One region of the Hathewaya limosa genome, then DNA from elsewhere that is predicted to be linked to it. Evidence: riboswitches for the same ligand, from Rfam matches in the RefSeq annotation. Region 1 holds a riboswitch; each other region holds the start of a gene.
What was found. Region 1 has a riboswitch for thiamine pyrophosphate ahead of thiT (energy-coupled thiamine transporter ThiT). Riboswitches for the same ligand answer to the same signal wherever they lie in the genome.
Positions count from the first base shown of each region.

Region 2: linked by a shared signal. The riboswitch ahead of tenA (thiaminase II) and the one ahead of thiT (energy-coupled thiamine transporter ThiT) in region 1 are both predicted to bind thiamine pyrophosphate.
Region 3: linked by a shared signal. The riboswitch ahead of thiD (bifunctional hydroxymethylpyrimidine kinase/phosphomethylpyrimidine kinase) and the one ahead of thiT (energy-coupled thiamine transporter ThiT) in region 1 are both predicted to bind thiamine pyrophosphate.

Region 1 covers NZ_JAUSWN010000001.1:39,436-47,653, reverse strand. Annotated here, with positions in the region: gene nrdG (anaerobic ribonucleoside-triphosphate reductase activating protein) at 1-408, opposite strand, end outside; gene nrdD (anaerobic ribonucleoside-triphosphate reductase) at 422-2,542, opposite strand; gene QOZ93_RS00170 (ArsR/SmtB family transcription factor) at 2,912-3,289, shown strand; gene QOZ93_RS00165 (heavy metal translocating P-type ATPase) at 3,309-5,678, shown strand; TPP riboswitch at 5,757-5,845, shown strand; gene thiT (energy-coupled thiamine transporter ThiT) at 5,904-6,560, shown strand; gene QOZ93_RS00155 (Mrp/NBP35 family ATP-binding protein) at 6,625-7,482, opposite strand; gene QOZ93_RS00150 (YhfM domain-containing protein) at 7,509-8,218, opposite strand, start outside.
Region 2 covers NZ_JAUSWN010000019.1:49,723-57,940, reverse strand. Annotated here, with positions in the region: tRNA gene QOZ93_RS10940 (tRNA-Met) at 58-133, opposite strand; gene QOZ93_RS10935 (DNA polymerase IV) at 381-1,352, shown strand; tRNA gene QOZ93_RS10930 (tRNA-Met) at 1,463-1,538, opposite strand; TPP riboswitch at 1,695-1,803, shown strand; gene tenA (thiaminase II) at 1,963-2,619, shown strand; gene thiT (energy-coupled thiamine transporter ThiT) at 2,650-3,231, shown strand; gene QOZ93_RS10915 (ABC transporter ATP-binding protein) at 3,448-4,233, shown strand; gene QOZ93_RS10910 (ABC transporter permease) at 4,236-5,897, shown strand; gene QOZ93_RS10905 (DUF1002 domain-containing protein) at 5,973-7,022, opposite strand; gene QOZ93_RS10900 (hypothetical protein) at 7,304-8,107, shown strand.
Region 3 covers NZ_JAUSWN010000020.1:6,287-14,504, forward strand. Annotated here, with positions in the region: gene thiE (thiamine phosphate synthase) at 160-792, opposite strand; gene thiM (hydroxyethylthiazole kinase) at 808-1,641, opposite strand; gene thiD (bifunctional hydroxymethylpyrimidine kinase/phosphomethylpyrimidine kinase) at 1,678-2,481, opposite strand; TPP riboswitch at 2,607-2,721, opposite strand; gene QOZ93_RS10980 (hypothetical protein) at 3,004-3,471, opposite strand; gene aroQ (type II 3-dehydroquinate dehydratase) at 3,560-3,994, opposite strand; gene QOZ93_RS10990 (shikimate kinase) at 3,996-4,496, opposite strand; gene aroE (shikimate dehydrogenase) at 4,518-5,327, opposite strand; gene QOZ93_RS11000 (hypothetical protein) at 5,424-6,683, opposite strand; gene QOZ93_RS11005 (chorismate mutase) at 6,760-7,044, opposite strand; gene aroC (chorismate synthase) at 7,029-8,135, opposite strand; gene aroA (3-phosphoshikimate 1-carboxyvinyltransferase) at 8,113-8,218, opposite strand, start outside.

The DNA of each region.
Region 1 (8,218 bases):
AAAGGGTCCATCAACAAGCACATCTATATTATAAAGTAACTTTTCCCAAGAAGATTTTTCAATTAAATGCTGCTGTATATATTCGAAAGTATAGCCTGTATAACACCATATATTTAAATTAAGCTCTTTTAATTCTAAAGCAAATTCCGCAAAGTTTTCACTTTGTTCAAATGGGTCTCCCCCACTAAAAGTTATTCCAGTAATTATAGGATTTTCTTCTACATCTTTAACTAATTCTATAATATCGAATAATTCTCCTCCAGTAAAACTATGTGTATGCTTATTAAAACAGCCTTCACAATTATGCGTGCACCCTTGAGAAAAAAATACTCTTCTCATTCCTGGTCCATTAACCAAACTTTCATATATGATTCCAGAAAGTCTTATTATACCTTCTTGTTTTTTCATAATACTCATCACCTTAACTTACATAGTCAGTATAACCACTTTTATGACTTTCATGAGTTACTCTATCTTTTCTTTCATGGTATTTTCCTGGTCCAAATCTTTCATCTAAGCTTAAATATCCTGTTACCCTAGAAATTCCTTGTATATTTTTACCATTACATACTGGGCAAGACTCTTCTCCACTTTGAAGATATGTTCCACATTCTCTGCAATATCTTATATGAAAATTAATTCCTAAATAACTTATATTTGTTCTCTTATACGCATAGTCTAGTATACTTTTGATAGTTTCTCCTGTTGGACAATCATCTACCTCTAAATATGTTATATGTCCACCATTACATAAATTATGATATGGAGCTTCTATATCAATCTTTTCCTTAATAGATATTGGATGTCCAACTGGTACATGATAACTATTAGTATAATAATCCTTATCCGTAACTCCCTTAATTTTTCCGAATATCTTTTGATCTTGCAGTATAAATCTTCCACTTAATCCCTCAGCTGGAGTTGCATATGTACTCCAATTTAATGAAGTTTGTTTTATAAGCTTATCTGTATAATTTCTAATAAAAGTTATTATTTTTATTCCTAATTCTTTTGCTTCTTTAGTTTCTCCATGATGATGTCCTGTAAGGGCAATTAATGTTTCTGCAAGTCCTATAAATCCAATAGCCCATGAACCTTGTTTTAAAATTGGTTCTATAGAATCCTCTGGTCCTAAATCTTCACAACCTTTCATTAGTCCTTGTCCTGCAACAAATGGTAGGTCCTTAACTTTAAGTTTCTTTAATATCTCATACCTATGAAGTAGAGACTCTTTTGCTAATTCTAATCTATTCTCTAAAAGTTCAAAGAACTTATTCTCATTATTTTTCGCCATTAATCCTAATCTTGGAAGATTAATTGTTGTTGGTGCAATATTTCCTCTTCCTTTTGTACCAGGTTCACCATTGCAATTACTACATACATAAGTTCTGCAACCCATAGTAGCTGGCATTACACCTTGATCATAATATTTTTTATTAAAATCTGCATCTATATTCATAAATGTAGGATTCATTCTCTTACTAGCAACATCACAAGCAAGTTTATATAGATAGAAGTAAGGATCTCCCTCTTCTCTATTAACCCCTTCTTTTACCCTAAAAATAATATTAGGAAAAATAGGTTGTTCTCCCTTGCCTAATCCCTTTTCATATTCTAATAAAAACAATTCACAGACTAACGCTGCATCTTCTGAATGTGGTATTCCTAAATTAATAGAACTAAATGGAACCTGTGAACCTGCCCTTGAATGCATAGTATTTAAATTATATACAATTCCCTGCATTGCTTGACTTATAGTTTTTCTAAGTTTTTTATTTAATAACTCTTTAAGTTGTTCCCCTTGAATTCCATACTCTTCAAGTTCTTTTTTTATTTCTTGTCTAGTAGGATCTACAAATACTGCCATATCATTATCGAAATCTGGATGGGACTGTCCACCAAACATATCATTTTGGGTAGACTGTAAAAGAATACATGAAAGTTCAGCTGCTGACTCTATTCTCTTCGGTCTATTAATCGTTCCATAGCCAGTATTAAACCCTCTTTCCAAAATTTCTTTAGTCGGAATGTGTAGACAGTTAACTGTAAGATTATACGAATCTAAATCATGATAATATAAATCTCCGTTTTCATGCAATTTAGCCATTTTTTTAGGCATCATAGCTAAGTTATGCCACTTATTAGACTCGGAAGCTATTCTAAGAAGCTTAGAACTAAAATTATTTCCAACATTAGCGTTATCTCTATCTGTTTCTACCCCAATCTTATCAATTGCTTTCATAAGATCAGATTTTATTTCTCTTATTCTATTTCTTTCTCTTCTATAATTAGAGTATGCTACTCCTATTTCTCTATGTCCATTACTTAAAAGCATGTCTTCAACTTCATTTTGAATATCTTCAACACTTAATTCTTCTCTCTCTAAAGCTTCTAACTTCTTTAAAGCTCTCTCCTTCAGTTTATTTATTTCCTCTTCACCGATTATGTACCCAATTTCATCCGCTGCACCTTTGATTGCCTTAAAGACTTTGGAGGAATCAAATCGAACTCTTCGTCCATCACGCTTTACAACATATAGCATATTTTTTAGCCTCCTTATACAATATATTGTTTGCCATACTCGGATTATTATACTATTTTAATCTCTTATAATCAATTTTAATTTAATCTTTAAATCCTACACTACGTTTAATTTTAATAAATTTTCTCTTGTTTTATTCTGTTTTTATTCATGTAATGTATTTTATTATGGTAAATTATGCATACATAGGCATTTAGCCTACTTTCACTTTTTTTACCTAAAATTCAAAAAAATCTTTAAAAAATTTTTTAATTATTTTTTATTTTTTGTGTACGCATATTGATTTTAATTCCATATAATGATAGTATAATATAAACATATGAATATATGATCATATGTTTATATTATACTTATAAAGGAGATGACTTAATGAAAAAAAGTAATACCTCTAACTCAAATATAGATTTTTGTGAATGTAAAACTCTTCATCAAGATATAATAAATAAAGTTAATACTGAAATGTTAGATGAAGATACTCTACAAGATGTTTCAGATTTATTTAAAGTCTTTTCTGACTCTACAAGAATAAAAATAATTTTTGCACTATTTAAATCTGAAATGTGTGTTTGTGATATAGCAGCTTTACTTCAAATGAATCAGTCTGCTATTTCTCATCAATTAAGAGTTTTAAAACAATCCAGACTTGTTAAATACAGAAAAGAAGGAAAATCGGTTTATTATTCTCTTGATGATGATCACATAAAACAAATATTTCATATGGCCTTAGATCATATAAATGAAATTTAGTTAATTATGAGGTGATATAATGAATAAAGAAAATATTCTAATATTAAAAGGTTTGGATTGTCCAAACTGTGCAGCTAAAATTGAATCTAAAATAAAAAGTTTAGCCAATATCCAAGAATGTACTTTGAATTTTTCAACTTTAACACTTTCTTATATACTAAAGGATGAATCTATAAAAGAAGAAACGTATGCAGAAATTAAATCTATAATTCATAAATTAGAACCTGATGTAGAAATTATGTCAAAGAATAAACCATGTAGCTCTACTGCTACAGTAGAACTTATCTTAGAAGGACTTCATTGTGCCAATTGTGCTGCTAAGATTGAAAATAAGGTTAATGAACTTCCTAATGTTCATAAAGCTATTTTTAATTTTTCCACTTCAATTTTAACTCTTGAGATAAATAATAAGACTTCTAAAAATGATATTTTTACTGAAGTTAAAAACATTGTTAATAAAACTGAACCTGATGTAGTTGTAAAATTTAAGAAATCAAATAACTCATCAAATAAATCAAATACTGAACAAGAATCTCCATTATCTTTAATAAACAAAAAAGATTTTATTAGAATTGGTATTGGTACTATATTATTTTTAGTTGCTCTTATAGGTAAATTTACCTTTTATACAGAATTAACTCTTTTTATAATAAGTTATTTAAGTATAGGTGGAAAAGTCTTAATTAAAGCTTTAAAGAACTTTAAAACTGGGGAAATTTTTGATGAAAACTTTTTAATGGTTATAGCAACTTTAGGTGCTTTCGCTATTAAGGAATTTCCTGAAGCTGTGGCTGTTATGCTATTTTACGAAGTTGGCGAAACTTTCCAAAATATAGCCGTTAATCGTTCAAGAAAATCAATTGCTGACTTAATGGATATAAAACCTGATAAGGCTAACTTAAAAGTTGGTGACTCTATAGAAGAAGTATCTCCTGACGATGTTTCTATAAATGATATTATACTTGTTAAACCTTTTGAAAAAGTACCACTTGATGGTATAGTAATCGAAGGTGAATCCTCTGTTGATACTTCTGCCTTAACAGGAGAATCTTTACCAAGAAATATAAAAGTTAAAGATGAAGTGTTAAGTGGATTTATAAACCAAAATGGAATGCTTTATGTAAAGGTTACAAAATCATTTTCACAATCTACAGTTTCTAAAATTTTGGATTTAGTTCAAAATGCAGGCTCAAAAAAAGCCGAAGCTGAAAAATTTATTACTAAATTTGCAAAGGTATATACTCCTTTAGTAGTTATTTGCGCTATTGCACTTACATTTATACCTCCAATGTTTATAAAAGATTCAGTTCTATCAGACTGGGTTAGAAGATCTCTTATATTCCTTGTAGTCTCTTGTCCTTGTGCATTAGTAATTTCTATACCACTTGGTTTCTTTGGTGGAATCGGTGCTGCATCTAAAAAAGGTGTCTTAATAAAAGGAAGTAATTATTTAGAAGCTCTAAACTCTGTAGATACTATTGTATTTGACAAAACTGGTACACTAACTAAAGGTATTTTTGAAGTTACAGAATTAAATACTACAAATTCAGCTTCGGAAGAAGAATTATTAAGATATGCAGCAATTTGTGAAAGTTATTCCTCTCATCCTATAGCTAAGTCTATAATTTCTGCATATAACAAACCAATAGATAAAAACATGCTAAAAAATTATGAAGAAATAGCTGGACATGGCACAAAAGTAGATTTCGAGAAAAACACAATTTTAGTAGGAAACTCTAAATTAATGGATAAATTTGAAATTACTTTTAAAAAATGCGAAAGTACAGGAACTGTAGTATATATTGCAGTAAATAATCAATTTATAGGTAGTATTGTTATTTCTGACAAAATTAAACAAGATTCTGTAGAAGCTATTAATCAATTAAAATCTAGTGGAATAAATAATACAATTATGTTAACTGGTGATAATAAAATTACAGCTGAAAAAGTAGCAAAGGAATTAAAATTAGATACATTTTATGCGGAACTGTTACCACAAGAAAAGGTAAAAATATTTGAAGAAATTTTACAAGGTAAAAAAGGTAAATCTAAAGTGGCCTTTGTTGGAGATGGAATAAATGATGCACCTGTTTTGGCCAGAGCTGACATTGGTATAGCAATGGGTGGTCTTGGTTCTGATGCGGCAATAGAAGCCGCTGATATGGTTATAATGAATGATGAGCCTTCAAGAATATTTGATGCTCTTAAAATATCTAAATTCACCCGTAAAATTGTTACACAAAATATAATTTTAGCTCTTGGAATAAAACTTTTAGTTCTTATATTAGCAGCATTGGGTCTTGCTAATATGTGGGAAGCAGTTTTTGCAGATGTAGGTGTAGCTCTATTAGCTATACTAAATTCTATGAGAATTTTAAAACTAAAATAATTATATATACGTTGTAAATTATTACAATATAAACTATAATATACATGCAGTATTTAATAAGCACTTTTAAAATTAAATTTTTTGTGCTAGGGGTGTCAATTAGACTGAGAAATACCCTCGAACCTGATCTGGTTAATCCCAGCGTAGGAAAGCATAATATCTTATATGTATATTATATGAGTATTTCTTATACCTCCTGCACATTATTTTAAGGAGGTTTTTTATATGCCAAAAGAACTATTTTCCGTTCCAAACATATTATCTGTTTTAATTGTTCTAGTTCTTTTACTTTTATTTATTAGAATAAAAAAAGTAAAATTAACTACCTCTTCAATAGTAACTATTGGACTTACCATTGCTATAGCTACAGTGCTAGGTCAATTTAGATTATTTAAAATGCCCCAAGGTGGAAGTGTTACACCTGGTAGTTTAATTCCAATTCTTTTATTGTCTTTTATCTATGGACCTGAAATTGGAATGTTAGGAGGTTTTATTTTAGGTATACTAAATTTATTTTTAGGAGGATATGTTGTACATCCTATTCAATTATTATTAGACTATCCACTAGCCTTTATGATGATTGGTATAGGCGGATTTATTAAACCTAATTATAGTAAAGATACTCCCATACAATCTCATATAAAAATAAGCTTAGGTATATTAATAGCTATTTTAGGTAGATTATTATGTCATTTCTTATCCGGTATAATTTTCTTCTCTGAATACGCTAAGGGACAAAATCCATATATTTATTCATTAGTTTATAACATTTCATTTTTAAGCATAGAATTTATTATTTCCTGCATTATAATTAATCTATTACCAATTAAAAATTTAATTAGTAATTTTAATTCAGTAAATAAAAATAAAGCTAGAATTTAAATATAAAAGGGGCTGTCGCACTATTTTTTAGTGCGACAGCCCCTTTTATATTTAATCTAATTTACTATTTATTCATTGAATATTGAAGTTTAAAATTTTTAAGAAACATATTATAATCTTCTTCTTCATTTATAAATTTCTCTATAGTTCTTTTTTCCATATGCTCTACTAAATCTTTATTTATAGGCATTTCAGCAAGCAATGGTAGCCCCAATTCTTTAGCCCCTTCTTCCGCTGATTTATTAGAAAATACTTTAATTTTCTCACCACATTTACATTTAACATAACTCATATTTTCTACAACACCAAATACATTAATATCTAATTTCTTTGCCATTCTAATAACTTTAGTTACAATCATTGATACCATATCTTGAGGCGTTGAAACAACAATAACACCATTCAAAGGTAAACTTTGCATTACTGTTAATGCTACATCTCCTGTACCAGGTGGCATATCAATTAAAAGATAATCTAATTCACCCCAAACTGTGTCCGTAAACATTTGATTTAAAACTCCATTTATAACAGGGCCTCTCCAAATAACAGGATCTCCTTCATTCTCTGTAAGAAGATTTAAGGAATTAACCTTGATTCCTCCTTCAGTTTCTACTGGAATAAACTTAAAAGAATTTTCTTCTCCTGTTGCTTCAATAGAAGACCTTTTATTGTTAATACCAAAAAATCTTGGCATAGATGGTCCTGTAATATCTGCATCCAAAACCCCTACACTATATCCTTCATTTTTAAGCTTAGTAGCTAATATACCTGTAACTGTAGATTTACCAACTCCGCCTTTCCCACTGATTATCCCTATAACATTTTTAATTTTTCCAAATTTAGGCATTATAAAATTACAGCCTTTATTTTCACTTGCCTTTGAACAATTATCTTTATTTTTGCAACCTTCACAACTGCTCATTACATATCCCCTCCTAAGTTGTTTTATTAAAACCCTTGTGGTTTCTTTTCTTCAATTTTTATTGTCCAATTCTTATTTTCATAAGTAGACCATATATAATAGGATTTTTTCTTATTAGTTTTATTATCTATAAAACTAATAATTGATTTATATACTATACTTTTATATCCTTCAGTTTGTACATCAATTGTAAAATCAGATTTTAAGGTATCATCCTTTATCTTAACATTAGGATAGTCCTCAGCTAAGTCACTCTTAAATTCCTCAATGTCCAAGGATAGTAAAAATTTTTGTACATCAAAATCATCTTTTATACTGATAGCAAATTCTTTGTCTATTAACTTTGTATCCTTACTATCTTTAAAAAACCTTTTTATGCATTGTGAAATAGATTCATAATATACATCTTTAAACTTTCTTGGTTTTCTAATATTCTCAAAGTCACCTAATATATCATTATCTAATCTAGAAGAAACAACATATATATTCTTCCCATCTTCACTATATAAATTTCCCCCATCTTGTTTATCTAATCCTGCTATATAATAAAATTTGCGTACTTTTCCTCCACGTTCATGAACTTCAAATATATAATCTGGATCTAATTTAGATTTAACTTCCACTTTTTTCCCTGATGTCAAAATACTGTACGCTTCTTTTATAACCTCTTCATTGGTTACTACAAATCTAAACCCTTTATCTCTATTACTTTGAATTACTACTTCCTTAATCGTAT
Region 2 (8,218 bases), on a different contig from region 1:
CATTTTAAAATTGCAATAATTAAAAATAAAAAAACCATACTTTAATAGTATGGTTTTTGGTTGCGGGAGCAGGACTTGAACCTACGACCTTCGGGTTATGAGCCCGACGAGCTACCAGCTGCTCCATCCCGCGTCATTATTAAAATTATTAATTTCAAACAACTTATATATTTATAATACTCTATATAGTGATTCAAGTCAAGTAAAATTAAAAAATAATTATTTCGATATGAATTAAAGGAAGCCAAAAGACCTCCTTTAATAATTGTAATGCTAAATATTTTTAATACTCATACTGATATTAAAAATATTTAGCATTTTTTAAAATAGAGAATATAATAATATTTAAAGAGTATTTAAGAGAAAGGATTGCCAAAGGTATGGAAAGAAAAATACTTCATGTAGATATGGATGCATTTTTTGCTTCTGTAGAAATAAAAGATAATCCCAAATTAAAAGGAAAGCCTGTTATTGTAGGTGGAATTAGTGAAAGAGGAGTAGTTGCAACTTGTTCTTATGAGGCAAGGGCTTATGGAATAAGGAGTGCTATGCCTGTCTATATAGCTAAAGCAAAATGCTCCAAGGCAATTTTTTTGCCTGTTAGAATGTATAGATATAAAGAAATTTCATCTAAAATATTTGATATATTTTATTCCGTAACTCCTTATGTAGAACCTGTAAGTATAGATGAAGCTTATTTGGATATAACTCATTTAAATAAAGATCCCATTAAAATAGCCCTTCTTATAAAAGAAAATGTTTTAAAAGAATTAGGACTTACACTATCCATTGGTATATCTTATAATAAATTTTTAGCAAAACTTGCATCAGATTGGAATAAACCAAATGGTATTAAAGTAATAACGAAGGAAATGGTACCCAAAGTACTTTTTCCACTTTCAATAAATAAGGTTCATGGACTTGGAAAAAAATCTGTTAAAAAACTTAATAATATAGGTGTTTTTAATATTGAAGAGTTATATGCATTATCAAAAGATTTTATTATTAATTACTTTGGAAAATCTGGATTGGAGATATATGATAGAATACGTGGAATAGATAATAGAAAGGTAAATACTTTTAGAGAGAGAAAATCTATAGGAAGGGAAATAACTTTAAAAAAAGATACAAAAAATAAACAACAATTAAAATGGTATATAGAAAATTTTGCTGAGTTTATAGAAAATACATTGGAAAAGGAAAATATGCAAGGAAAAACTATAACTATAAAATTAAAAACCACTTCTTTTGAAACTCATACTAAAAGTAAAACATTATTAAAATACATATGTAAAAGTAGAGAAATACAGGAATATGGGAATGAGATGTTAAATGAAATAGAATTGGAATAACTATATCATCTTTAGAACATAAAAAAGAAGAACAATTAAGTTTATTTTAAACTCAAGGAAATTTAATATGGATTCAAAATAAAAAAACCATACTTTAATAGTATGGTTTTTGGTTGCGGGAACAGGACTTGAACCTACGACCTTCGGGTTATGAGCCCGACGAGCTACCAACTGCTCCATCCCGCGTCATTATTAACTTTATAGTTCCAACTAACTTATGAACTAATTATAACCTATATATTAAAATAAGTCAAATAAAAAGAAAATTTATTAAAAGATTTAAAAGGTAAAAAAATATATAGATTTTATGTTTTAAATCTTTTATAATAACTACATAAATAAATATCTAGCTAGGGGTGCCGATTTTCATTAGGCTGAGAGATAGTAAAACTATTAACCCTTTTAACCTGATTTGGATAATACCAGCGTAGGAAAGCTTATTAATATAATACTAAGAGAAATTGTATATTCATATAATTTATTTTTATTAGTATTTTTATGTGTAATTAAAAGTTATGTTCCTAAATGGACATAACTTTTTTATTTTAAGATTTTTTTAAAATAAGTTTTTTCATTGTTGGAGCAGATATTAAAGAAAGGTGAAGTAATTATGAAATTTACACAGTATTTGTTTCAAAAATCAGAAAAAATATGGGAGGAGTATTTAAATCATCCCTTTATAAAAGAGTTAGCAGAAGGGTGTTTACCAAGAGAAAAGTTTCAATACTATCTTATTCAAGATTATTTATATCTTAAAGAATACTCTAAATCATTTTGTGTCGGAATTATAAAGGCTTCAACTATGGAAGAAATGAAATTTTTTTATAATTCCATAAAGGGAACTATGAATGATGAGACAGAAGTGCATATTAAATACTTAAAGAATTTTGGATTTGAACCATGGCAAGTTGAGAAGATGGAATCAAACATAGTTAATACTAGTTATACAAGCTATATGTTATCCAAATCATTAGAGGGAAATATAAGAAAATGCGCTATTGCTACATTGCCTTGTACATGGAGTTATAATTATATAGGAAAATATATTCAAAAAATTTATAAAGAAAAATTAGATAATAATTTTTATAAACCTTGGATAGATTCATATGCATCAAAAGAGTTTACTGATTTCACAAATGAATGGTTAGATTATGTAGATAAAATTTGCACTGATATAACTGAAGATGAAAAAAAAGAATTATTAAATATTTTTATAACATCTAGTAAATATGAAAAACAATTTTGGGATATGGCTTATAATAAATAAGACATTTAGAGTAATTAGGGAGAACAAAAGATGATTAATATTATTGGTTTGATAATATCTATAGGATTATTAGGAATTTATATAATAAATTTAATAAAATATAAATTTACAACTAATATGATAGTAAAAATAGGGGTAATTAGTTCTCTATCTTTTGTATTATATTTAATTCACTTTATAAGATATCCTCAGGGCGGGGGAATAACGTTGTTTTCTATGCTTCCTGTAATGATTCTTTCAATATTATATGGAAATATACCAGGAGTTACAGGTGGTTTAATTTTTGGATTACTTAAGTTGTTAAATGGAGCAGTTATAGTACATCCATTACAATTTTTGTTGGATTATATTTTAGGAACAATGGCATTAGGGGTAGCAGGAACTTTTGGAAAAGACAAAAAGTATAACATTATATTAGGAAGTTTATTTGCTACAGGATTAAGTCTTTTGTCCTCTGTAATATCTGGAGTATTATTTTTCGGGCAATATGCTCCAAAAGGAATGAATGTTTGGTTATACTCTATCATATATAACGGATCTAGTGCAGGAGTAGAGGCAGTATTAACTACAATACTTATAGCAATAATACCTATAAAAAAGTTTATAAAATAAATAATTGTATAAAGTTTATTTGTTATGATGTACATAAAGTTATAAATATATAGAAAGAGTAAGAAGTTAATTTTCTTATTCTTACTATATATTTTTTATTTTATGGCCAATATTATTTCAATAACTTATATGTAAAGTAATGTAGACAGAAATAATATATAATGTTAAAATATTCATAAAAAATTAACAGAATAATAATGGGGGAACAAATATATGATGGAAGAGGATGTAATAATAAAGATTCGAGATCTTTATATGATTTTTGGTACGAAACAAGTATTAAAAGGAATCAATCTAGATATTCATAAAGGGGAAATTATAGGATATATTGGTCCTAATGGGGCAGGAAAAAGTACAACAGTTAAAATAATGTTAGGACTTTTAAGAGATTATAAAGGAAGTGTTGAAATTTTTGGTGAAGATATTTTAAAAGGAAATGGAGAATATAAAAAACATATAGGATATGTACCTGAACTCTCAGAGTTATATGACAGCTTAACTGGTAAAGAATATCTTACATTTGTAGGAGAGTTATATGGTATAGAATATAATACAGCATTATATAAAAGTAGACAACTTATGAAAATATTAGGAATGGATAATGCTTTTAATTCTAGAATTTTAACATACTCTAAAGGTATGAGACAAAAAATATTACTAATAGCAAGTCTAATACATGATCCAGATATATTATTTTTAGATGAACCTTTAAGTGGATTGGATGCAAATAGTGTAATGATAATAAAAGAGATATTAGCTAATTTAGCAGCACAGGGGAAAACAATATTTTATTCATCACATATAATGGATGTGGTTGAGAAAATAAGCAGTAGGATATTACTTTTAAATAATGGTGTAATAGCAGCAGATGGAACTTTTGAAGAACTTAAGGAAAAATCTCATGAAGGATCATTAGAAAGTATATTTAATGAATTTACAGGTTTTACTGAACATAAAGAGATAGCAGAACAATTTACTTCTATTATACAAGGAGTGAATTAGATATGAAGGAATTTAAGAGTTTAAAGTTTATAGACAAGTTTAAAAGTGTTTATACTAAGTTTGGTGTAGATTATGATATTATGAGGTCTATTGTAAAAATTAAATTAACTATGGACAGAAGAAAGGTTCCAACAGTTTTTAATAGGCAAAAAAATAGTGATAAAGAAGAAAGTAAAATGGAATCTTCTATAGTTCTAAATGGTTTTATGGGGATTATCTTAGCCTTATTTATAGGATTTAAAATTAATATATTATGGCAGATGACTGTTTATTTTTTTATGCTTATGTTTTTTGTTCTAACAATATTTATGTCGGATTTTTCAACAGTTCTTTTAGATGTTCGTGATAAAATCTTAATAGGAACTAGAGGTGTAGATTCTAGGACATTAAATGCAGCTAAATTAACTCATATACTTATATATATGTTTAGTTTAACATTATCTCTTACAGGAGTTTCTATATTAGTTTCATTAAGATATGGTGTGTTTTTTACCTTAGTATTTTTACTAGAGATAATATGTATAGATATATTTATGATAATAATAACTACTTTTGTTTATTTCTTAGTTTTAAAGTTTTTTGATGGAGAGAAACTAAAAGACATGATAAACTTTGTACAAATTATTTTAAGTATATTTATAACACTTTTTAGTCAATTGGCAGGTAGAATTTTTGATGTTGTAGATATACAAGTTAATTTTACAAGTAAGTTATGGCATTACTTTGTAATTCCAATGTGGTTTGCATCACCGCTTACAATGATTGAATCAGGAGAAATTAAAGGATATTTAATAGCACATACATTATTGGCAATAATTATACCTATAGTTTCAATTATTATATATTGGCAACTGACACCTAAGTTTGAAGAATATCTAGAAAAATTAAACAATAATACATGCAAAAGTAAAAAAGAAAAAGAGAAATTTTCATTTAGAATAAGTAGAATAATATGTAGAAATAGACAGGAGAGAATATTTTTTAATTTTTCTTATAATTTATTTAGTAGTGAAAGAGAAATTAAATTTAGAATATATCCTAGTCTGGGTTTAGCTTTAGCTTTTCCATTAATAATGATCTTTCCAGCAAGTCATGAGAATATGGTTAAAGGCTTTGCACAATGGAAAACATCTATGAATAATTCAAAGACTTATTTATTGATTTATTTTGCTGTAATGTTGTTATGTACAGTTGCTACAAACATAAAATATTCGCAAAAATTTCAAGGTTCATGGGTTTATATAACTTCTCCAGTAGATGAAATTTCAAATATCTTCAAAGGTTGTTTCAAAGCTATATTTTATAAGTTTATATTTCCTATATTTATTTTACTTAGTATTTTGTGGGTATTTATTTTTGGGATAAAGGTTATTCCTCAATTAATAATAGTGTTCTTAGTAATTATTATATTAAATCTTTTCTCCTTTTATCTAATGGATAAGGCGTTGCCTTTTTCCGAAAGTGATAAAAGTATTAAGGCAGAAGGAGATGTGGCGCCTTATTTATTAGGAAGCATATTAACAGGTATTTTTGGAGGAGTTCATGCTGTATTTATATTTTTTTGGCCCATAGGTGTGTATATATATGGAGCAGTATTAATTTTAATAATTATTTTATCATGGAGAAAAATTTTTAATATACCTTTGGAGAAATTAATGAAATAAAATAAATAAAATTTTATAAATTACTTAAATAAAAAATATCTCTAGGAAATAATGACATTTCCTAGAGATATTTTTTTATTGAGCAGTACTAGTATTATTTGAATTATCTTGTGAAGATGTTGAAGTAGAAGTACTAGATTGTTTTTCTTTATTTGATTGTGGAGTACTTAAATTATTGGCAGAAGGTGATTTATTTCCATCTTCTGTTTTAGGAGAATCGCTATCTTTTTTAGTATCATCTGAACTACTAAAAAGATTTTTTATTGCATTCCAAATATCCACGAAAAATTGTTTTATTTTTGCCCAAAAACCTTTTGCTTCTTCACTTGTAAAAGTATCTTTTAATTTATTTGAGACATCATTTAGTTGATCTTTTAATTGAGAAAAATTTAAATCTAATTTATTAATTTTTCCCATTAATTTAGTAATACTATTAATATCTTCTTGACTTAAACTTTGTCCAACATTGTTTGTTACATTTACTACTATTTTTTCTATTTCTTTTTCAGTTTTAGGTTTTTCTTTAATTACATCTTTTTTTACTTCGTTTATTAAACCAGCTGCTTGATCTTGTCCAATTTTTTCACCTAATTTACCTGTAGTTACTAATTCTTCGTTAGCAACTTTCTTTTTATTCTCATCAAGTTTTTCTCCACCCTTACTGTTTTCAAAACCTTTTAATATTCCTGTAAGAGCGGCAGTACCTGATACATTAAAAGGTGCAGCAGCTTTAACATTAGCATTTTGTATACCAGCAGTAATCAACGCATTCTTTATCATGTTTTCAGTAACCCAATAAAGATTATGAGTAGATATAGTTAATCCATTTTTATTAGTTGGGTCTACATAAGAACAAGATATAGATTTTGTACCTAATTCTTTTTGAGATGCAACACCTTTTAAATATTTTTGTTCTTCTGTATTTGTAACTTCTAAAATATTAGCATCATTTTTGGTAACACCAAAGTATTTAAGCATTTCTTCCTTTTGTTCTTTACTTAAATCAGCTCCTATTGTAACAACTTTAAAAGCATCTGCATAAGCTTCCTTTACCGGTAAGGCTGTTAAAAAAGATAAAGAAAGTACGATAACTAAAAATTTGCTTATTAATTTGTTGAATTTCATTTTTAAGAAACTCCTTCCTTTTGTTGTCCATAATAAAAAATATTTAATTGTTAATAAAAAATATTATATCACATATGAAAATTAAAATAGTGTAAATAAGTTTACAAAAACTCTTAAAGTTATATTAAAAATATTACAATTAAATTAAGAAATTCTATAGGCACAAAACTTGTAAAGATTTCATATCATTAAAGTATAGGTCATTATAGATCTATAATGACCTATACAAATTTCATATTTTTAATTTCTAAATAAAACGGATAAGGAAGAGTGATATACAAATGAGCGAAAACGATAGTTCAATGGTACAATCATTTAATGATGATAATTGCGAAATAAATGTAGAGTCAAAGGTTTTAAGTACTAGTGATTGCGTAAAGGATAATGGCAAAGGGAAATATAAAATATCTAAAGTTTTAGGTAATGTAGAGACTAATACTGCAATTATCAATAAAGTAAATATACCTGGTGGATTTACTGAAATAAAAGGAATAAAAAGAGATGTCGTAGTTACACAAGCAAAATTAATAGGAGGACAATTATTTGTAGAGGGTTATATTATAAATAATATAAGTTATGTAACACCTTCACAAGGATATTCAAAATCTTGTTGTATGGCTCATAGAAATATATGGAATGATATAGATGTTAAAACACCATTCAGTATGGGTATCGATGCTTCTGACTTAGATGGAAAAATGCACATGAATAAATGTATAAAAACTGAATGTCCATATGCAAATAATACTATGAAAAATAATAGATGTGATACTGGTACTATGGGTTCATCTCTTTGTGAAAAGTTAAGCTATGAGAAAAAGGTATTTAATGAAATTCCTTATTGTGAATTAAATTCATTTGAAATTTCCGAATTAACTATAAATAAAATGCCTCAATGTGATAATTGTCATGATAAGTGTTGTGATGACTATAGAAAAGTATATTGTAGTATAGTTCAAAAAATAGTTCTTAAATTAGAGTTAAGTATACTAGTTGAAGGTTATAAAAAAATGCATCATTCTGAATACAATACAGAATTTTGTAATCCAGAAAGATGTCAAATGAACGTTGATACAGAATTTTAATAATAACTTTTAAAAGTTATTATTAATAAAATATTATAGCGCTGCTAACAAAGATATCTTTGTTAGCAGTTTTTTTATCTTTATTGTTAAAAAAAGTTTTATAAAAATACA
Region 3 (8,218 bases), on a different contig from region 1:
TCGGCTAAATATTTAATTATCTTTAGTTCTTCTTACATAATTTATAAATTCAAAGTATATGTAACTTTTTAAGTGAAATAAATTATCTTTTATATATAAAAAAATCCAAAAGTAATTTTATATAAGTTACTTTTGGACTTTTAAAAAGTATTATTATATTTATTTTTTAACTATATCATATAATCTTTTACTTGAATTTCTTATATCTGTCTCTTTTAAAATACACGAAACCACAGCAACTCCATCTGCACCGGTCTGGATTACGCTTTTTGCATTACTATGATCTATACCACCTATTCCAACTATAGGTATATTAACTTTTACTTTTATATCTTTCAATATTTTTAATCCCATATCTTGGATAGCATCTCTTTTAGTAGTAGTATTAAAAATTGCTCCTACACCTAGATAATCTGCACCTTCTTCTTCTGCTATAAGTGCCTGTTCCAATGTTTGAGCTGAAACTCCGATAACCTTATGTTGCCCCAAAATTTTCCTTGCAAGATCAACTGGCATATCTTCTTGTCCAATATGAACTCCATCTGCGTCTATTGCTTGTGCTATGTCTAATCGATCATTTATAATTAAAGGTATATTATATTTACGTGTAATTTCTTTTATATTTTTAGCAGTATTATAAAACTCTAAACTTGAACAATTTTTTTCCCTTAATTGAACCAAGGTAACTCCACCTAAAATAGCTTCTTCTACAGCATCTTCTAAGTTTCTATTTCCCAAAATTTCTCTATCCGTTACTAAATATAAAGTATAATCTATATTAGATTTTTTCATATACTCACCTTCTTCTTAATATATCTTTGCTTTATTTAAAAGTTCACTCTCTGTTAAATTATATATATTATCGAAAATTCTTATTCTAAAAGTTCCTATTCCGTCTCCATCTACTAAACTTTCAAAACTTTTTTCTCCAGCTATACCCATTGATACTAACCCACCTATTGCACCTATAAAACCATCTTTGAAAATAGAAGTATACGAAGCTATTAAAGAAGTACTCATACATCCTGTCCCTGTAACATTAGATAACATAGAATGTCCATTTTCTATAGAAACAATTCTTTTTCCATCAGAAATACAATCTATGGCTCCTGTTATTGCTACAACTGATTTTAATTTTAAAGCCAAATTTTTAGCTATTTTCTCTTTACCGTCTAAACTCTCCGTTGAATCAACACCTTTTATCCCTGATTTTATTCCCGATAATATTTTAATTTCTGACATATTGCCTCTAACCACAGTAAACTTAACATTTTCTAAAAGTTTCTTTGCAACTTCTAATCTATATTTTGTAGCCCCTACTCCTACTGGATCTAGGATTACTGGTATATTAAGTTCATTTGCTTTTTTTCCCGCTTTAATCATAGAATCAACAGTTCTTGTATTTAATGTACCTATATTTATAACTAAAGCTCCCGCTATTGATGTCATTTCTTCAACTTCATTTATATCATCTGCCATTACAGGAGATGCCCCTATGGCTAAAGTAATATTTGCACAATCATTCACTGTAACATAATTAGTTATATGATGAATTAGTGGTTTTTTTTCTCTTAAAGCAGTAAGTGTATCACAACAAGATTGTAGTATACTTCCATTTACTTCCCTATTCTCCTCTATCATTTAAATTTCCCCTCCTTACACCGAAAATTTATTTTATTAATCTATTAATCCTGAACTTTTATATAACTTATAAAAATGATTTGTAGGACCGACTCCATGTCCTATTGCAAAGGAATGTTCAATAGCCATTGTTATATACTCCTTAGCTTTTTGTACTGCTTCTTTTACATCATAACCATTTGCCAAATTTGAAGCTATAGCTGAAGATAATGTACATCCTGTTCCATGTGTATTTTTAGTATCTATTCTTGTACCCTTTAATAAATAAATTTCTTTTCCATCATATAAAACATCAGTAGCATCATTTTCTAAATGACCACCTTTAACTAAAACAGTTTTAGGTCCTTTACTATGTATTTCTTTAGCTGCTTCAATCATTTCATCCAATGTTGTTATTTTTCTCTCTAAGATAACTTCTGCTTCTGGTAAATTAGGTGTAACAATTGTAGCTATAGGAAGTAATTTTTTAATTAATGTGTCTTTTGATTCCGGTTTTAATAAGTCATATCCACTTTTAGAAATCATTACAGGATCTACAACAATGTTTTTTGCTCTATACTTTAAAAGACCTTCTGCAATTGCTTCTATAGTTTCTATCTTAGATACCATACCAATTTTTACTGCACTCACTTCTATATCTTCATATATGCAGCTTATTTGTTTTTCAATGATATCTCTTTCTATGTCTTGAACTGCTAGAACTCCCATAGTGTTTTGCGCAGTAACAGCTGTAATGACAGACATACCATAAACTCCATGCGCTGAAAAAGTTTTTAAATCCGCTTGAATACCTGCTCCCCCACAGCTATCTGATCCTGCAATAGTTAAAACATTTTTCATATCATTTCCTCCTAATTGTAAATATATTGTTACTCTAACTTTTTATTTTTTAATTTAAAATCAAAAATGCAAATCCAGTTTCGGATTTGCATTATCATAAACAAATATAATTTGTAACAAAAACAAATTAATTTATAAATATGTTTCCTACGCTGGCATTATCCAGATCAGGTCAAAGAGTCAAAGATTTTAAGGATCTTTATCTCAGCTAGCCATATTCTAGCACCCCTGTTTTATTTAACTTTGCTTCCATATTATCACAACCCATTTAGAGATTCAACTAATTATCTTAATAAAAGTTATCATTAATTACTATGATTTATATAATAACTTAATGTTTTAATAAAAATTTATCTATACTTTCTAAAATCTCTTCAGTTTTTTCTATAAATGAATAATGACCACATTTTTTAATATTTAACTCAATAATATAAAAATGCAAATCCACCTTATATGAATTTGCATTTTTATAACTATATATATTTCTAATTAAAAGTTATCTATATCTTTTATTTTTATATACTATCCAATTTTTCTTTCTAACTCTTTTTCTTTATTTTCTATATATAAGCATAAGTCTTTAAAATCTTGAATCCAATGAATTTTAGATAGTTCTCTTAGATCTATAATTAATCCTGTTTTTTTATGTTTAATAAATTCCATATTGTACAGTTCTGTTTCTATAAATCCTTCTCGAAGGGTATAAACACACGGAATAAACTTATCCCAATTATTTTCAAAATATTTAGTCTTAGCAAAACATAATCTATATATATGAAAAATCATACCTAGTACTGAACTTTTTACTGCAAATTTATGACTAAAATATTCTTGTGTAGGATATTTTTCTTGTACTTTTTCCCAATATATTCTCTCATTAGGGTGCAATCCATACTTATCTAAAATCTTACACTTTTCTTCTCCAAGTTCCTCTCTCATAACTTGTTCTCTAACTGAAGGTTCTAAGTTTATTAATTGATCTTTATGCATAAAATCCCCTCCTAAAGCTTTTATAATTTTATTTTAAACTTTAACAGTGGTATAATCTAATATTTATTATTTATAATTTATATTAAATCTATTTATTTTTTCTATAATATAGTGCTTCCATTGCTAACTTATATCCTAAAAAACCTAATCCTGAAATTTGTCCAACACAAGCAGGAGCTGTTACTGATTTATGTCTAAATTCTTCACGTTTATATATATTACTTAAATGAACTTCTATAGTATCAATATTTACAGACTTTAATGCATCAAATATAGCTATACTATAATGAGTATATGCACCTGGATTTATAATGATTCCATCAATATTTTCATAAGCTTCTTGTATAAAATTTATAATCTCTCCCTCTATATTACTTTGACGTATATCAATATCAATTCCAAGATTTTTAGCTTCGTTTTCTATAAAATTGCATAATTCTTCATAAGTTTCCTTGCCATAAACCCCCTTTTCTCTAATACCTAAAAAATTTAAATTTGGTCCATTAATAACTAAGATTCTCATTCTAAATTATTTCCTTTCTTTTAAGTAATTTAATAATATCTCCTAAAACTAAATCTATATGTTTATCATTTAATATCTCTACATCACAATACTTTTTATACAATGGTAACCTTTCTTCATATAGCCTATATAATTTTTCTTTTCCTTTTTTTAAAAGTGGACGACTTTCACAATCTATATCCTTTAAAATTTCTTCTATAGGCCTATTTATAAAAATGATTATAGAATTTTTTTTAAGTTGTAGTATATTCTCATATCTTTTTACAACTCCTCCACCTGTTGAAATTATAGTAGAATTAAATATACTTACTTCTTTCACCACATCAGTTTCTATATCTCTAAAATACTCTTCTCCATTATTAAAGATTTCTTTTATAGTTTTTTCTTGTTTATTTTCTATATATTCATCTAAATCAATAAATCTTAAATTTAATCTTCTAGATAAAAAAGAACCCAAGGTGCTTTTTCCACACCCTGGCATACCAATTAAAACAATATTCATATTCACACTTTACTCCATTACTTATTTTTGTATCATATATTCATAGATCTTATCTACAACCTCATAAGGAATTTCAATATCATTCCAAATTTCTTGTGCTCTAACAGCTTGAGCTACCAACATATACATACCATTTACACTTTTTAAACCTTGTTCCTTAGCTTCCTTTAAAAATAATGTTTCTAATGGATTATAAATTATATCTACAACAGCTTTGAATTTTTTTAAATATTTCTTATCCATTGGTGTAAACTCATTTTTAGGATACATACCAACTGGAGTACAATTTACTACAAGTTTACTCTCTTTTATTGTATCTAACTCCTTATAACTTATAATCTCATATTTAGGATATTTTTTTCTTGCTTCCTCAATATTTCTACTTACAAAAATAATATTTTTAATCCCATTATCCACAAGATATTGCACCACAGCCCTAGATGCTCCCCCTGTACCTAAAATTACTGCTTCTTCACCCTGAATATCTATGTCAAAATGTTTTAAAGTCATACCAAAACCATAATAATCCGTATTATACCCTATGGCTTTTCCTTTTTTTATATCAACTACATTTATAGCGCCAATATTTTTTGCTTCTATACTTATCTCATCTAAATATTTCATTATATCCACTTTATATGGAATCGTAACAGTAACCCCATTATAACCTAATGCTTTTAATCCAGGTACAACATCTATTAAAAGATCTTTCCTAACTTGAAAAACCCCAAACTGCCCTTTAATATTAATTGCTTCCAAAATTTTTTTGTGAATTTCTGGAGAATATGTATGTCCTAATTTTTCTCCAATTATACCATACAACTTTTCCATAAATATCATCTCCCTATATATATCGTGTATATTTTAAAATAATATGTTTTATTTTTTATGTATACTGTTGTAAGCTATTTTGTATATAAATATATATTAACTTAAAGCACAAATAATAGCCTCATTAATTTTTTCACGTCCAACCTTTTTTATTAATCTCTTATATTTTTTATTAACTTTTTTATTTAATTTTATTATATATTTACTTCTATATGGAAAATACTCTTCCATACATTTAAAATATTTTTTACTATAGAATTTTTTATTTTTACATACACAGAAAAAAAGCAAATTTAACATCTTTTTCTCTACAAAATCCTCTATCCATTCCATACCACTTAAGTCAAATTCATTTAATAAGCTCGATATAAAATTATTAAAATTAAACAAATTATTAGTTACACTATCTAGATTCCATCTTTCACCTACCCTTGATATAAGGGTATTATGATTATTTTTTATATCTACTTTAACATCTTGCAAATCATCACAAAGTTGCAGTAAAAATCCATATCCGTATAAAAAGAAGATTTGTTTTTCTGTTAGAAGTCCTTTAATCAGATATCCCGAAGCTAATACAGAAAATCCGCCCTTTTCAACTGAAATATCTAAAAGTTCTTTTTCATTTAATTTAATATTTTTCTTATGTTGGATTAAACTTCTTTCTTGTGCCTCCTGTATATCTACAAGACTTTCAAAAACCTGTAAATATTTATCCCTTTCAAATTGTCCTTCTATCATTTCTATAAGCTTAAAGATTTTATCATTGTTTTTATTTGTTTCAATGTGTAATTCACCTTTTAAACGCTTTTTTAAATCACAATTGAATTTATTCTTTTCGGTTCCAGAAATATTTAAATCATCTAAATAATTATCTGTATAAGGATATAACATACTATATGCAAATATAGATGGGGTAAACTCTATTTCTTCTTCTAACAAAAGTTGAATTAGACACATACTCCATACATTTCGCATAGCCTGTAATATATCTTCTATGCTTATTTCTTTATCAAATGTTCTTGCCTCCATAAAAAATGTTTCCGTAATATAAAAAAATTTATTTACAAACTCATCCATACTAGGTGGAAAGTCTTCTGAATAAGAAATAAAAAAACTTCTCTTTAAGACTTCTTTAATCTTTGTCTTCCATACCCCTTGCTCATTTATATCACTTGAAAATTCCTTTATTAACTTAAATATTTGATCTATACATTTATTTAATCTTTCTTCATTCTCTATTTTTTTATATAAACTAATCTTTTCCTTAAATTCAGGAAATTCATTACTTTCATCAATCCATATTCTAATAAAATCTTTCTTCAGTTTATCTTTATCTAAGCTGGTTATAACCATGATTCTACCCCTTATAGCTAACTTTTTAATATTTTAGTGTACAAGCAATACTAAATAGTGTATTATTTAGTATGCATTACTTATCTAGTACATTATCTTTTTGAAGTTGTCTACAAGTTTTCATTATTTCTGTGTATAACTTTTCTAAATATTTATCATATTGTGGATTATTTAATAAATTTTTAGACTTTTCAATAACTTCTAACTCCCTTTTTGAATCTAACACAGGAATTAAATTTTCTTTTTTATACATTCCTATTTCCATAACACACTGGAAGCGTTGTTCTAACAACCCCACTAATTCTTTATCAATATTATTTATTTTTTCCCTAAGTTCTTGTAAATTTAATTTTTTATCCACAATTCACCCTCTCTTTCTAAAATAAAATCTAAAATAGTAATAGCAACAGCACTTTCTACAACTGGAATTGCTCTAGGAACTATACATGGATCATGTCTTCCTTCAATTACAAGTTGAGATTGTTCCATCTTAGATATATCGACAGTATTTTGCACTTTTGATATAGATGGAGTCGGCTTTATACACACTTTAAAATTTAAAGGCATTCCATTAGTTATTCCACCTAAAACTCCACCATTATTATTTGTTTTAGTTAAAATTTTTCCTTCATTAATGTAATAACAATCATTAGCATTAGAACCTTTTAATTTACTAATATTAAATCCCTTTCCAAATTCTATTCCTTTCACAGCGGGAATAGAAAACAGAATATGAGAAAGTCTACTTTCTATAGAATCAAAAAAAGGTTCACCAAAACCACCTTCAATATTTATAGCTGTACATTCAACTACACCACCTACTGAATCACCATCATGCTTAGCCTTTAAAATCTCATTTTTCATTTTTTCTCCAACCTCATTACACAAAACAGGAAAATCACTATTTCTTAAGTTTTTTAATTGTTCTTTAGTAACATCAGTTAATGAAAATTCCTCTTCTTCTATAGTATAAATACTTTTAATATGACTTCCTATAAAAATTTTCTTATGTTTTTCTAATATTTGCATAGCTATTGCTCCTGCAAATACCAAAGGAGCAGTTATTCTTCCTGAAAAGTGTCCTCCCCCTCTATAATCATTAAATCCTGAGTACTTTAGAAATCCTGTATAATCACCATGACTAGGTCGCATATGTGTTTTAAATTTACTATAGTCCTTAGAACGTTTATCTTTGTTTAATATGGTTGCACATAATGGAGTTCCTGTTGTTTTGCCATCAAAATACCCACTTAAAATATTATATAAATCACTTTCACATCTTCCTGTAGCTAACTTACTTTTTCCTGGTGCTCTTCTTTGCATTTCTTTATTTATATAGTCTAAATCTAATTTAATTCCTGCTGGAAGTCCATCTATTACAACACCAATTCCTTCACCATGGGATTCTCCAAAAATACTAAGTTTTAATTTATTTCCCCAAACTGAGCTCATAAATTTCTCCTCCTAAAGATTTATAATCATTCCAAAAATCAGGATAGGATTTATTTACAGCTTCAAATCCTTCTAATATTACT